Regions from separate parts of the Paenibacillus sp. NMA1017 genome, predicted to be linked through region 2. Evidence: riboswitches for the same ligand, from Rfam matches in the RefSeq annotation. Region 2 holds a riboswitch; each other region holds the start of a gene.
What was found. Region 2 has a riboswitch for thiamine pyrophosphate ahead of thiC (phosphomethylpyrimidine synthase ThiC). Riboswitches for the same ligand answer to the same signal wherever they lie in the genome.
Positions count from the first base shown of each region.

Region 1: linked by a shared signal. The riboswitch ahead of AC5ELV_RS18675 (ECF transporter S component) and the one ahead of thiC (phosphomethylpyrimidine synthase ThiC) in region 2 are both predicted to bind thiamine pyrophosphate.
Region 3: linked by a shared signal. The riboswitch ahead of tenA (thiaminase II) and the one ahead of thiC (phosphomethylpyrimidine synthase ThiC) in region 2 are both predicted to bind thiamine pyrophosphate.

Region 1 covers NZ_JBZXYR010000008.1:60,388-64,691, reverse strand. Annotated here, with positions in the region: gene AC5ELV_RS18685 (polynucleotide kinase-phosphatase) at 1-1,117, shown strand, start outside; gene AC5ELV_RS18680 (TatD family hydrolase) at 1,138-1,935, shown strand; TPP riboswitch at 1,980-2,089, shown strand; gene AC5ELV_RS18675 (ECF transporter S component) at 2,339-2,935, shown strand; gene AC5ELV_RS18670 (ABC transporter ATP-binding protein) at 2,935-4,304, shown strand, end outside.
Region 2 covers NZ_JBZXYR010000010.1:122,279-126,582, reverse strand. Annotated here, with positions in the region: gene AC5ELV_RS21085 (YitT family protein) at 1-293, opposite strand, end outside; gene AC5ELV_RS21080 (hypothetical protein) at 800-952, shown strand; gene thiC (phosphomethylpyrimidine synthase ThiC) at 1,076-2,920, opposite strand; TPP riboswitch at 3,107-3,219, opposite strand; gene AC5ELV_RS21070 (IclR family transcriptional regulator) at 3,375-4,118, opposite strand.
Region 3 covers NZ_JBZXYR010000005.1:263,812-268,115, reverse strand. Annotated here, with positions in the region: gene AC5ELV_RS15505 (NAD-dependent malic enzyme) at 1-1,267, shown strand, start outside; gene AC5ELV_RS15500 (AEC family transporter) at 1,341-2,294, shown strand; TPP riboswitch at 2,473-2,575, shown strand; gene tenA (thiaminase II) at 2,713-3,402, shown strand; gene thiM (hydroxyethylthiazole kinase) at 3,474-4,304, shown strand, end outside.

The DNA.
Region 1 (4,304 bases), on a different contig from region 2:
ACATGTAACTGTACCCATGGAGGAGCTGGTGTATATCCCACCGACGATGAGTCCTGCTCCAGCGGTGTCTGCAGAGGAAGGATATCTGGAGCATCCACGTGAGGCGCTGGCTTATTATCGCGGGCAAGGCGTACAAACGATGGTGGCCGAGAAAAAACATATGGGTAGCCGGGCTATTTTGCTATTATTCAAGAACGAACAGGCTGCTGTCGAGTATGTAGGATACCCGACATTGGGCACGATCTACAGCCGAAGCGGGCGCCCTTTCTTTGAACCAGGCCTTGGAAAGCAAGTGCTAGAGAAGCTGAATGTGGATCTACGGACTGCTGGATATTTTGAACGGAACCAGACGGATTTTGTGTTGCTGGATGCGGAAATTGTGCCGTGGAATCTCAAGGCTCGGGAACTGATTGCTGCACAGTATGCGCATGTGGGGGAAGCAGCTCTGCTGGATCGCAGTAAGCTGGTAGACAAGCTGGAGCAGGCGAAGGTTGCAGGTCGAGAAGTTGGAGACTGGTTGGAGGAAATGGAACAGAAGTATGCGAATGCCGTAACGTTTCAAGAGGCTTTTCAAAAATATTGCTGGGATGTGGACGGTCTGGATGAAATTCGTATCGCACCGTTTCATACGCTGGCACACAGCGGAAAGACTTTTTTCGACCATTCTCATATTTGGCATATGGAGCAAAATAGAGAACTGGCTGGGCTGTCTTCCCTGTTTATGGAGACAGAGTATCGCGTCATCACGGACGAAGCAAGCGAGGAAGCGGTTATTCGCTGGTGGAACGAGATGACAGAGGATGGTCATGAGGGGATTGTGATCAAGCCGGAACGCTTTTTGATGAAAAATCGGGACAAGATGATTCAGCCTGCAATCAAGGTGAGAGGCCGCAAGTATTTGCATATCATTTACGGTATGGATTATCTTGCCCCTGAGAATTTAAAGCGTCTGAAGCAGCGTCGAACGAACAAAAAGGAGCGTCATGCCCTGATGGAAGGAGCGCTTGGTATGGAAGGCGTGGAACGTTTTGTCCGTAAGGATACGGTAGATCGTATTCATGAATGCGTCCTTGCCGCGCTATCTCTGGAATCGGAGCCGATTGACCCGAGATTGTAGTTTGCGAAGGAGGGATTGAGATGGAAAGGGGTACACCGTTAATTGATATTGGTGTGAACTTGATGCACCGTTCGTTTCATGCGGATCGGGAACAGGTGGTAGAGAGAGCCGCGGCTGTAGGGATTACACCTTTGATTATTACTGGAACCAGTGTCCGCGGCAGTCGGGAGGCTGCTCAGTATGCGGCCCGTTATCCGGGCAAGCTGTATACGACGGCTGGCGTGCATCCCCATGATGCCAAAGACTGCAGCGCAGATACGATTCAGCAGCTCCGCCAGCTGGCGAGTCAGCCACAGGTCGTATCCATAGGGGAATGCGGACTGGACTATAACCGTGATTTTTCGCCGCGTGATGTGCAGCGCCGATGGTTTGGGGAGCAAATCCAACTGGCGGGTGAGCTGAATATGCCGTTATTTCTGCATGAACGAGATGCACATGAGGACTTTGCCGCTATGCTGCGGGAGTATCAAGGGCTTGTCGATAAAGTGGTAGTGCATTGTTTTACCGGCACGGAACAGGAACTGCATACGTATGTAGAAATGGGACTGTATATCGGGATCACCGGCTGGATTTGCGACGAACGGCGTGGCAAACATCTGCGTGAGCTGGTTAGGGATATTCCGCTAGACCGGTTGATGATTGAAACGGATGCTCCATTTCTGACCCCGCGTAATCTGCCCGTGAAGCCCAAAGAAGGGCGTAATGAGCCGATGTATCTCGCTCACATCGCCGCTACGATTGCCGAGTGCACAGGCCGTAGCATGATGGAGATCGAAATTGCGACGACGGAAACAGCTAAGCGTTTCTTCGGATTATAGGATTGTCAAAGCCATAGATGTGGTATATATTATAGTGAATTAAAAAAGCATTGTCGGGAGCTTGAGAAAGTCAGGCTGAGAGGGTGGCCCTTGCCACTGACCGTGAAATCTGATCTGGGTAATGCCAGCGTAGAGAAACCAAGAACACTATACAGGAATGCCGCTTTTTTTTGCGGTTGTCGATAGATTCAATGTATGTCCTAGCATTTTACCTTGACCCTGACTTGGCTTGGTATCAGTGTAGTAGTTTAGACTACTGGTTATATAAGGCATATCGACGAATGATGTTTTGTATGGTGCTTTACCTTTTACTGCGCATAAAGCTTGCCTGGAGATTCAGCTCCAGGCAAGCTTTTTTTATGGCCAAGAGGCCAACTATAAGGAAAAAGGGGAGCACGCAATAATGAATACTGCTGTAAGAGCGTCCAAAGGGTTGAAACTGACGGATATTTTGGTCACGATTGTGATCGCTGTTGTGTTCGGGTTGATCTACAAAATATGGGGGCCTGCCTATGATTTGATGAAGCCATTTGGTCTACACGCCGAGCAACTGATGTATGGCATGTGGTTTATGGCAGGCACGTTTGCTTATCTCATCATTCGCAAGCCGGGTGTTGCAATTTTGGCAGAGGTGGCAGCGGCAACGGTCAGTGCTTTTTTGGGAAGCGAATGGGGCATGTCCACTTTGTATTATGGCCTGCTGCAAGGCTTGGGAGCGGAGCTGTTTTTTGCAGCTTTTCTGTATCGGAACGCAAACTTGTGGGTTGCTTCGCTAGCTGCGGCTGGGGCGGCTGTCACTTCTCTGATTCTAGACTTCAGCTACGGGTATATTGATCAGCTATCGACCTGGAACTATGTTTTGTATATTGGATTTCGGATGATTGGCAGTATTGTGATTGCCGGGGTATTCGCGTTCTATCTGGCTAAGGCATTGGAGGTAACCGGAGTCACGCGAAGTTTGAGGCCTGCAACGGAACAAGATTATAAGGGGCTGGATTGATGAGCCGGGCAACCGAAGATGTGGTGGCTTCGATCACCCGGCTACGGTTGAAATTCCCCGGTGAGCAAGAACTGCTTTTTCACAATATGTCTTTGTCTGTCCGCAAGGGGGAAAAGCTGCTGCTACTGGGGCCGAGTGGATGCGGTAAATCAACGCTGCTCCAAGTGTTAAGTGGTCTGATTCCACGCACGATAGAAGTGCCTATGAAATGCGATGCTGCTGTAATCCCAAGTGTCTCAGGTATTGTATTTCAAGATCCTGATACGCAGTTCTGTATGTCCTATGCAGACGAGGAACTGGCTTTTGTGTTGGAAAATAATCAGGTTCCTCGTGAGCAAATGCGATCCCGTATTCGCGAGCTGCTGATACAGGTTGGTCTATCGACGGATGATATACATATGCCCATTGGCAGCATGTCACAGGGAATGAAGCAGCGGCTGGCGATTGCGTCTGTGCTGGCTATGGAGCCAGAAGTGCTTTTTCTGGATGAGCCGACGGCTTTGTTGGACGAGGAAGGCACTACACAGGTGTGGGATACCATTCGCAACATTTCGGTAGACCAGACACTGGTGATCGTGGAACATAAAATTAATGAAATTGTCCATGATGTGGATCGGATTGTGGTGCTTTCTGCTCAAGGGGAGATCATTGCGGATGGAAGGGCCGAAGAAGTATTTCATGTGCATCGGCAGGCATTGTCCGAGTACGGCGTGTGGTATCCGGGAGTATGGAATGAATCGTCTTCGCCACGTTGGAGTGAAGCAGTGACGCAACAGAATGGTGCGGGGACTAATTTGCTGGAGCTAGAACATTTTAGCGGCCTCCGCAGTTTAAGTTCAGTGATTTATGTGGAGCATGCGCAGGTGAAGTCTGGCGACTGGATTGGCGTGGTCGGTGAAAACGGGGCTGGCAAAAGCTCGCTGTTGCTCTCCATGATGCGCTTACTTCGCACACAGGGACGTTATAGCGTGTGCGGAGTTGAGGCAGGCAGTACGGAACAACTGGCAGAGCGTATCGGGTTCGCGTTTCAAAATCCCGAGCTGCAATTCGTAGCACACACCGTACGAAAGGAACTAGAGTATTCGTTACCCAAGAGCTTGTTTAGCGCCGAACAGTGCCGGGAACGGGTCGATCGGATGCTTGTACAGTTCGGACTGGAGCGGCTGGACGAGCGTCATCCGTATCAGCTTTCGTTAGGCCAAAAAAGGCGGTTGAGTATTGCTACGGCTATGATTCGTGAGCCGGAAGTGCTGCTGCTCGATGAACCGACCTTTGGGCATGATGCGCGTAATACCTTTGTCATGCTGGATATGTTGGAGCAGCTGAGAGCGGCAGGCACGGCCATTGTGATGGTCACCCATGACCCGGA
Region 2 (4,304 bases):
TCAATCCGCCAGTTGACCGTTAAATGTAAAAACAGCGAGTTAAAAGCGACCGCAATTATAGTGTACAGGGTCGTTCTCTTGTCCAAAAATTTATATCCGACAATCAGCAGCAAGCCATTAATCACCAGATTAACGATCGAGGGAGACCACTGAAACAGGTAGTACAGGATAATCGTAACCCCTGTAACGCCCCCCTCGCCAAACTCATTCGGGATCACAAACAGATTAACAGCTAGCGCGAAAAAAAACGCACCCAGAATAATAAATGCGATGTCTGCAATACATTTTTTCATATATGCTCTAATCCTCTCTCTACATTTCAAAGGATGAATCGCCAGATCGATTGGCTGACTCTTGTTGTCAAAATACGCTGACAACCAGTTCATGGTATCTACTACCAAACATAAAGTCAATACAACTTTGACACTTTAATTCGCCACCAGACTGCCTTAATCCTGACTTGAGGAGTCCGCAAAATCCTCCTTTTACAAGGTTATTCGACAAAAAAACACAATCCCGACTACTAAACTAAGAAAACGGGCCTCTAGCCCTTGTTTTAGACCTAGGCACATTTTCCCCTAAAACGACCATCCTCCTAATCGGCATTTTGGACACATATGACCATCTTCCTGTTTTATGTCAAAAGCGTTTTACTTTGAAAAAATGTGGTTATAATGATTGAAACATTACCAAGCAACCTACATAGCAATACGACATAAGTACATACAAATAGTCCTATACAGACGTCTTAAGCAACTCAATCTGAATTTGACAATATGGAATTGGAGGAATGACCTACATGAATACAATGAACTTAACCGTCCACACCCTGATGCCCTTTCACCACCAATACCAACGTGCCAACGCGGTGAGTATGCAGAAGAAAGAAGATAGCTCGGAGAAGAAACTCAGCTTTCAGGACATTTTGAATGAAAAAATGGGTAAAAAATAAGGCGTCGTTTATCTGGTTGCATGATCTCGCTTTACATAAGCCAAAAAGCCGTAGTTCCCTACATCGACTGTAGAGAACCACGGCTTTTTTTAATTCATGCGTTCCTAAACTCACACATTCGTTTTACTGACCGCCATCCCGATACTGCTCTGCCTTCTCACGCATCCCGGCAGCTACTGCTTCTTGAGTGTTCAGCCCCTTATCCGCTGCATAGGCGCGAATGTCCTGCGTGATACGCATACTACAAAATTTGGGGCCGCACATCGAGCAAAAGTGTGCTTCCTTGGCGCCCTCTGCCGGTAGCGTTTCATCATGGTAGGACAAGGCCCGCTCGGGATCAAGCGACAGATTGAACTGATCCCGCCAGCGAAACTCAAAGCGTGCCTTGGACAAAGCATCATCCCGCTGCTGCGCCCGTGGATGTCCCTTCGCCAGATCGGCAGCATGCGCCGCAATTTTGTAGGTAATGACACCCTCGCGGACATCATCCTTATTGGGCAGACCCAAATGCTCCTTAGGCGTAACATAGCACAGCATGGACGTCCCGAACCAACCGATCATCGCCGCCCCGATGGCTGAGGTAATATGATCATATCCGGGGGCAATATCCGTCGTGAGCGGTCCCAAGGTATAGAAAGGAGCTTCCTTACAAATCTCCATTTGTAAATCCACATTCTCTTTGATTTTATGCATAGGGACATGTCCCGGTCCTTCAATCATGACCTGAACATCATGCTTCCATGCGATTTGCGTTAACTCACCCAACGTTTCCAGCTCAGCAAACTGTGCTTCATCATTCGCATCATAGATACTACCCGGACGTAGACCATCCCCGAGAGAAAAGGCCACATCATAGGCTTTCATAATTTCGCAGATTTCTTCAAAATGTGTATACAAAAAATTCTCCTGATGGTGCGCAAGGCACCAGGCTGCCATGATCGACCCGCCACGGGATACAATTCCCGTCATTCTATTCGCCGTCATCGGTATATACCGCAGCAATACACCCGCATGAATTGTAAAATAGTCCACTCCCTGCTCCGCCTGCTCAATCAGCGTATCGCGATACAACTCCCACGTCAGCGCCTCTGCTTCACCGTTCACCTTTTCAAGTGCCTGATACAGCGGCACAGTCCCAATCGGTACAGGAGAATTCCGAATGATCCATTCACGTGTGGTATGGATATTACGGCCTGTGGACAGGTCCATAACTGTATCCGAGCCCCAACGCACAGCCCAGGTCATTTTCTCCACTTCCTCCTCGATCGAGGAGGTAACCGCAGAATTACCAATGTTCGCATTGATCTTCACGTGAAAATGACGCCCAATGACCATTGGCTCACTTTCCGGGTGATTGATATTCGAAGGCAAAATGGCTCGTCCAGCCGCCAATTCCTGCCGTACAAACTCAGGCTCGAGCCCTTCGCGGATCGCCGCAAATTCCATTTCGGGCGTAATGATCCCTTGCCGTGCATAATGCATTTGCGTCACTGTACGACCTTGCGAAGCACGAAGCGGACGGTTGGTCACGCCGGGAAATTCAACTGTCTCCCGTTTGGAGCCAGGTTTGAGTCCATTATCCTCCGGTTTGACGGCGCGTCCCTCGTAAGCCTCCACATCACCCCGTTCCAGTGCCCAAGCTCGCCGTAGTGGAGGCAGACCCTGACGGATATCGACCTGATAGGCTTCGTCAGTCATGGGACCGCTTGTATCGTACACACGCAATGGCTCATGATGCTCTATGCCCTGCGGCGTATGTGTAGGATGGAGAGCAATTTCCCGCTCTGGCACGGCAATGTCCGGCCGCGAGCCTTGAATATATACCTTACGGCTCCCTGGAAAGGGCGTTACCCCACTGGCTTGCTCCCCGTTTGTTCTCTCTACCTCAACTTCCCTTGTTCCTGCCAACCTTACTTCTGCTGATTTCAATTCTGTTCCTTTTGTTCCTTCTACTTTTGTCGGCTTCATTGTCCATTCCTCCCGTTTCGATGAAATGACACACCGATCCGGAACCATTCCCAGGGTGGCGCTGATCTATGCAAAAAAGCCGGTTCCCCAGGGAACCGGCTAATCTAACGAGGCAGCTATCCAAACCGTGCACATGTGAATAATCCTATTCCAATGCGTCACCGTAGACAGCAGCTGCGTATACATTTCAATGGCCGATTACTTCCCTACGCTGGTATGATCCAGATCAGGTGCAAAGGGTCCGGAATCTTGCACGATTCCATCTCAGCCCGGCATTACAGGCTCCCCCAGTAACTGTGATACTTCTATTCACATGAGGCGGACATAACAGACATCCCGCCATCCTTATCAGACTACTTCAAATTTATGGCTTTGGCAACCCTTCTAGGTTCCATTTAGCAAGGAGACGCTCCTCATCAAATCACTTTGCTTGCTGCAACTGTATTTATTCTTGTTACGGAAGCATAAGCCCCATTTCCTTCGCCGCTTCGATCAAAATCGGAGCAAAGTCATGTAGCGTCTCGGGTGCAAGCCGACTGACCGGACCGGATACAGATAAAGCCGCAGTGACTTGTCCCTTCCGGTTCACAATTGGCGCAGCCACAGCAGCGGCCCCGGGCTCCCGTTCTTCATAGCTGGTCGCATAGCCCTTCTCGCGAATGTCCTGCAGCTGGGCTTTATAGACCTCCGGGTCTACCGAGGGCGGCCATTCATTCCCGCTTAGTAGGGCTTCCAGCTCCTGCGGCGGCATAAAGGCTGCCAGCACCTTGCTGGAGGCCCCTACAGCCAGCGGCATACGCGCACCTACAGGCGCAACCCTGCGGATCGCCTGATTGCTCTGCACGGCTTGTATGCGAATACGCATGCTGCCGTCCCGTAAGTACAAGCTGACCGTCTCGCCCAAACGGTCACGTAGTCCTTCCATTGCAGGCTGTAACAACACCGCCGGCTCGTCACTTTGGGACAAATGCGTGGATAGCTCCCAAATGCGGAAGCCAAGTCGATATTTTTCCGTTTCGGCATTCCGAACGACAAAGCCCCGATCCTCCAACGTAGTCAGCAGCCGATGAACCGTACTTTTATGTAGACCAATTTTGGAGGCAATCTCCGTCAGGCCAAGATCCGAATCTGCGGTAAAACACAACAATATATCAAGTGCACGCTCTACAGCGCGAACGGTTAATTTACGGTCTTCCATCGTGAACCGCTCCTCTTGTATCCATATTCGTTTCACACTATGAAACATGGTTACATAAATTATATAGAATAGTCGCGGCTACTGTAAACCGATGTTTTTGTGACAACCATATTACAGAACGAGAACAAACATCGACAATTCTTTGCATCATTTTTACTTTTCCGGTTCAGGCGTTGACTTTGGATA
Region 3 (4,304 bases), on a different contig from region 2:
GATCGTCGTAACGGATTCTGAAAGTATTTTGGGCATCGGAGACTGGGGTGTCGGGGGGATTAACATTGCTATCGGTAAGCTTGCTGTGTATACAGCTGCGGCAGGCATTCATCCAGGGCGGGTGCTGCCCATTGTACTGGATGTAGGCACGAATAATGAAAAGCTGCTGAATGATCCGCTGTACATCGGAAACCGCCATAAACGGGTTCGCGGAGAAGCCTATAACCAGTTTATTGATACTTTTATCAGCAAAACGTTAGCTCAATTCCCGAAGGCGCTTTTACATTGGGAAGATGTGGGTAGCGTAAATGCCCGCCATATTATAAGAAAATACGGACAAAGCATTCTCACCTTCAACGATGATATACAAGGCACAGGTGCGGTAACCTTGGCTGCGATTCTTTCGGCAGTAGGTGTCACCAAGATTCCGCTGCGTGAGCAAAAAGTAGTTGTCTTTGGCCCGGGGGCAGCAGGAATCGGCAACGCTGACCAAATTCGGGGAGCCATGATCGCGGATGGTCTTTCGGAGGAAGATTCATTCAAGCCATTTTGGGCTTTTGATTACCGCGGACTGTTAACGGACGATATGGAAGATGTCCTGGATTATCAGAAACCATATGTACGTAAAAAAGAAGAGGTCAGCTCATGGACGCGGTCGGATGACGGCAAAATACCACTGCTGGAGGTCATCCGTCAGGTGAAGCCTACTCTATTGATTGGAACTTCCGGTGTAGCAGGTGCCTTTTCAGAAGAGATTATCAAGGAAATGGCCAAGCATGTGGAACGCCCGATCATCATGCCCATGTCCAATCCTACAAACCTTGCCGAAGCGGTACCCGAGGATTTGATACAGTGGACCGATGGCAAAGCATTGATCGCTACCGGAAGTCCTTTTGAGCCCGTTACCTATAACGGTACGGAATTTGAAATTGGACAGGCGAACAATGCCTTTGTTTTCCCGGGACTAGGTCTGGGTGCGATTGTAGTGAAAGCCAAAAGGATTACGCCTGCCATGTTTTCAGCCGCAGCAGATGCCGTTGCCAATGGCGTGGATTCGAATAAGCCTGGCGGTGCGCTGCTCCCTCATATCCGAAAATTACGTGATGTTTCGTACGCTGTTGCGGTTGCGGTTGCGAAAGCCGCGATTCAGGATCAGGTAGCTCAAGCACACATTTCAAATGTGGAACAAGCTATACGAGATGCAATGTGGAAACCGGAATATACGAAGGTCAAAGCAGTGGAAAGTGTAATTCATCACCCTCACTAATGCCCCGTTTAGGAAAAATATTGCCTTGTTCAGACAGGCAGAATACGTCAGTTCAAGCGAGGAGAATCGATCTATGAGTGTCGGACATATCTTGTATATTTTGGTGCCGATTTTTTTCGTAATTATTTTAGGGTGGTTAGCGGGGCATTACAAAAGCTTTGATGCCTCTTCCTCCAAGGCCCTAAATGCACTGGTTACCAAATTTGCACTGCCTGCGCATCTATTCATCGGTATCACGACAACGGACAGGAAAGCACTCATCGAGCAATGGCCATTCCTGCTGGCTCTGTTCATTGGCATTGTCGTTTTTTTTGCCGTTCTCCTTCTACTGTCCCGCTTTGCGAGGAAGCAGTCAGTGAAGGATGCCGCCATGTTTGCTTTGAACTCAGCACAGCCTACCTTTGCTTTTATGGGTATCCCGGTGCTTGGAGCCATCTACGGTTCCTCTGCTGTCGCCATTCCGATTGCGCTTACGGGAATTGTAGTCAATGCCGTCCTTGACCCGGCGGCTACTATTATAGCTACCGTAGCCAGCCGGAATTCAGGCAAGGAACGGAACGGTCACCTCGGAAGGTTAATCTGGGACTCCATTCTTCATGGCTTAAAAGAACCGCTGGCGCTGGTTCCACTGATTGGTGTAATTTTGACCTTGTTCGGCTTCCATTCACCGGATTTGTTGAACAAATCGTTGAATCAAATCGGAGACATTACGTCCGGGGCCGCTTTATTCGCGGTCGGAGTGACCATTGGCGTACGCAACATTAGTTTTAGTGTAAGTGCCTTTGCCATCGCACTGTTAAAAACAATTGTACAGCCTTTATTAATGCTGCTGATCGCCTACCTGTGCGGTCTGTCGTCTGCAGATACTGTGAAGGCAGTTCTGCTCGTTTCCTTCCCGGGTTCAGCAGTCGCCGCTATGATCGCCACCCGTTTTGAAAGCCTGGAATCAGAAACAGCCTCCTCCTTTGTCATCAGTGCTGTCATATCGCTCGTTACACTCCCAGTACTGATTTCTCTTTTGGTATAAATTCTGATTTTTTAGACACTGGAGCCTGCCGCGAACTCCTTCGTGTAGACGGAACTGACCTTCTCCAGCACCTTTTCCCCTCGAAAGCCAACTTCAGCTCTGTCACTTGACCTTTGACCAGATAGACGTATGTTTGACATAGCGTATGAACGAATGTACAGTAATAGTCAAAAGAATAGAAGTCCACTAGGGGAGCCACTATGGCTGAGACAAGAACGTATCTTGGACCCTTTGAACCTGATCTAGTTCGCACTAGCGTAGGAAAGTGGAGCCTTTATATATAAGGTTTCAAGCGTTTTTTTTGCGTATTGGGCCTATTGTTGAAGCCGCTCCATTTTCCGGGGCGGCTTTTTAGCGTTGTTCCGGAATTGTATCCTTACAGGACTTCTTGCTCTTCAATTTGATGGAGGTGGGGAAATTGAGTTTTACACAAAAACTCCGTCGGCAGGCGGACGGCATTTTTCAAGCGATTTTTGAGCATCCCTTTGTGAGAGGTATTGCTGAAGGAAGTTTGACAAGGGGACAGCTGATTCACTATGTAAAACAGGACTTTGAATATTTGAACGCCTACATGCGGATATACGGCATCGCAATCTCCAAATGCACGAATCGGGAGGACATGGCTGTATTTAATGAACAAATCTCTTTTATTCTACACAGCGAGGTTCATCCGCATCAAAATTTCTGTGCTGTCGCAGGGGTGACCTATGAAGAGTTGCAGGGATATCCACTCGCTCCGTCGGCCCATCACTATATCCGTCACATGCTAACGGTCGCGCATGAGGGCAGCCTGGGCGAGATTTTGGCTGTGCTGCTGCCATGTATGTGGACGTATGCCGAGATTGGTCGCAGGCTGCTGGATGAAGTAAAGCCGGATGAGTCCCATCCGTTTTATGAATGGATGGGCTTCTATGGAGACCAGCTTGATGATACAACACTCAAGTTCCGAGAACGTGTAGATGCTTGGGCGGAAGACGCAACGGCTGCTGAGCGGGAGCGGATGATTGAGCATTTTATACTGAGCTGCCAGCTGGAATATAAGTTCTGGGACATGGCTTATAAGCAGGAAGAATGGCCGGTCCAGATGCAGGCAGCGGTCTTGGAATAGTCAGCCTGGCAATTCGATACATGAAGTACGGTTAATGCCCTGTTGAACCACCAACTATAGAGAGGATAATCATGATGAGTACATGGGAACAAAGTTATTCGGATCTCCTGACGAAGGTACAAAACAGCAAACCCCTCGTTCACAATATGACCAATGTGGTAGTCACCAACTTTACGGCCAACGGCCTGTATGCATTGGGCGCCTCCCCGGTGATGGCCTATGCACCCGAGGAAGTAGCAGACATGGCAAAAATAGCGGGTGCCGTTGTGTTAAACATCGGTACGCTGAACCGCGAACTGGTGGATGCCATGATCATTGCTGGACAATCAGCAAATGCACACGGTGTCCCAGTCCTGCTAGATCCGGTCGGTGCGGGAGCAACGAGCTTTAGAACTGAGTCGGCACTACGAATCCTGAGAGAAGTCAAAATCTCATTGGTGCGAGGCAATGCAGCCGAAGTCGCGCATCTTGTTGGAGAAGCCCGTGAGATTAAAGGCGTAGATGCTGGTGACAGTGCTGACAACGGCAATGTCGATCTGGCAATTCGGGCTGCTCGAACGCTCAATACAATGGTAGTCATCACTGGAAAAGAAGACGTCATTACCGATGGGGCCGAAGCACGAATGATTAGCGGTGGAGACGCGCTGCTCACGAAGGTAACCGGAGCAGGCTGCCTGCTGACCTCTGTGTTAGGTGCCTTTGCAGCTGTTGAACCCAACCTGCTGCTCGCAGGTACAGCAGGCTTGGCATTTTACGGTGCAGCAGCTTCCCGAGCCGCAGCATGCACCTCAGAGCTGGGGCCCGGCAGCTTCCAGATTGCCTTTCTCGACGAGCTCGCCAAACTACATACAGGTTCGCTGGAGGGGCATGTCACTGTCCGTGAAGCCGGAACAACCACAGCA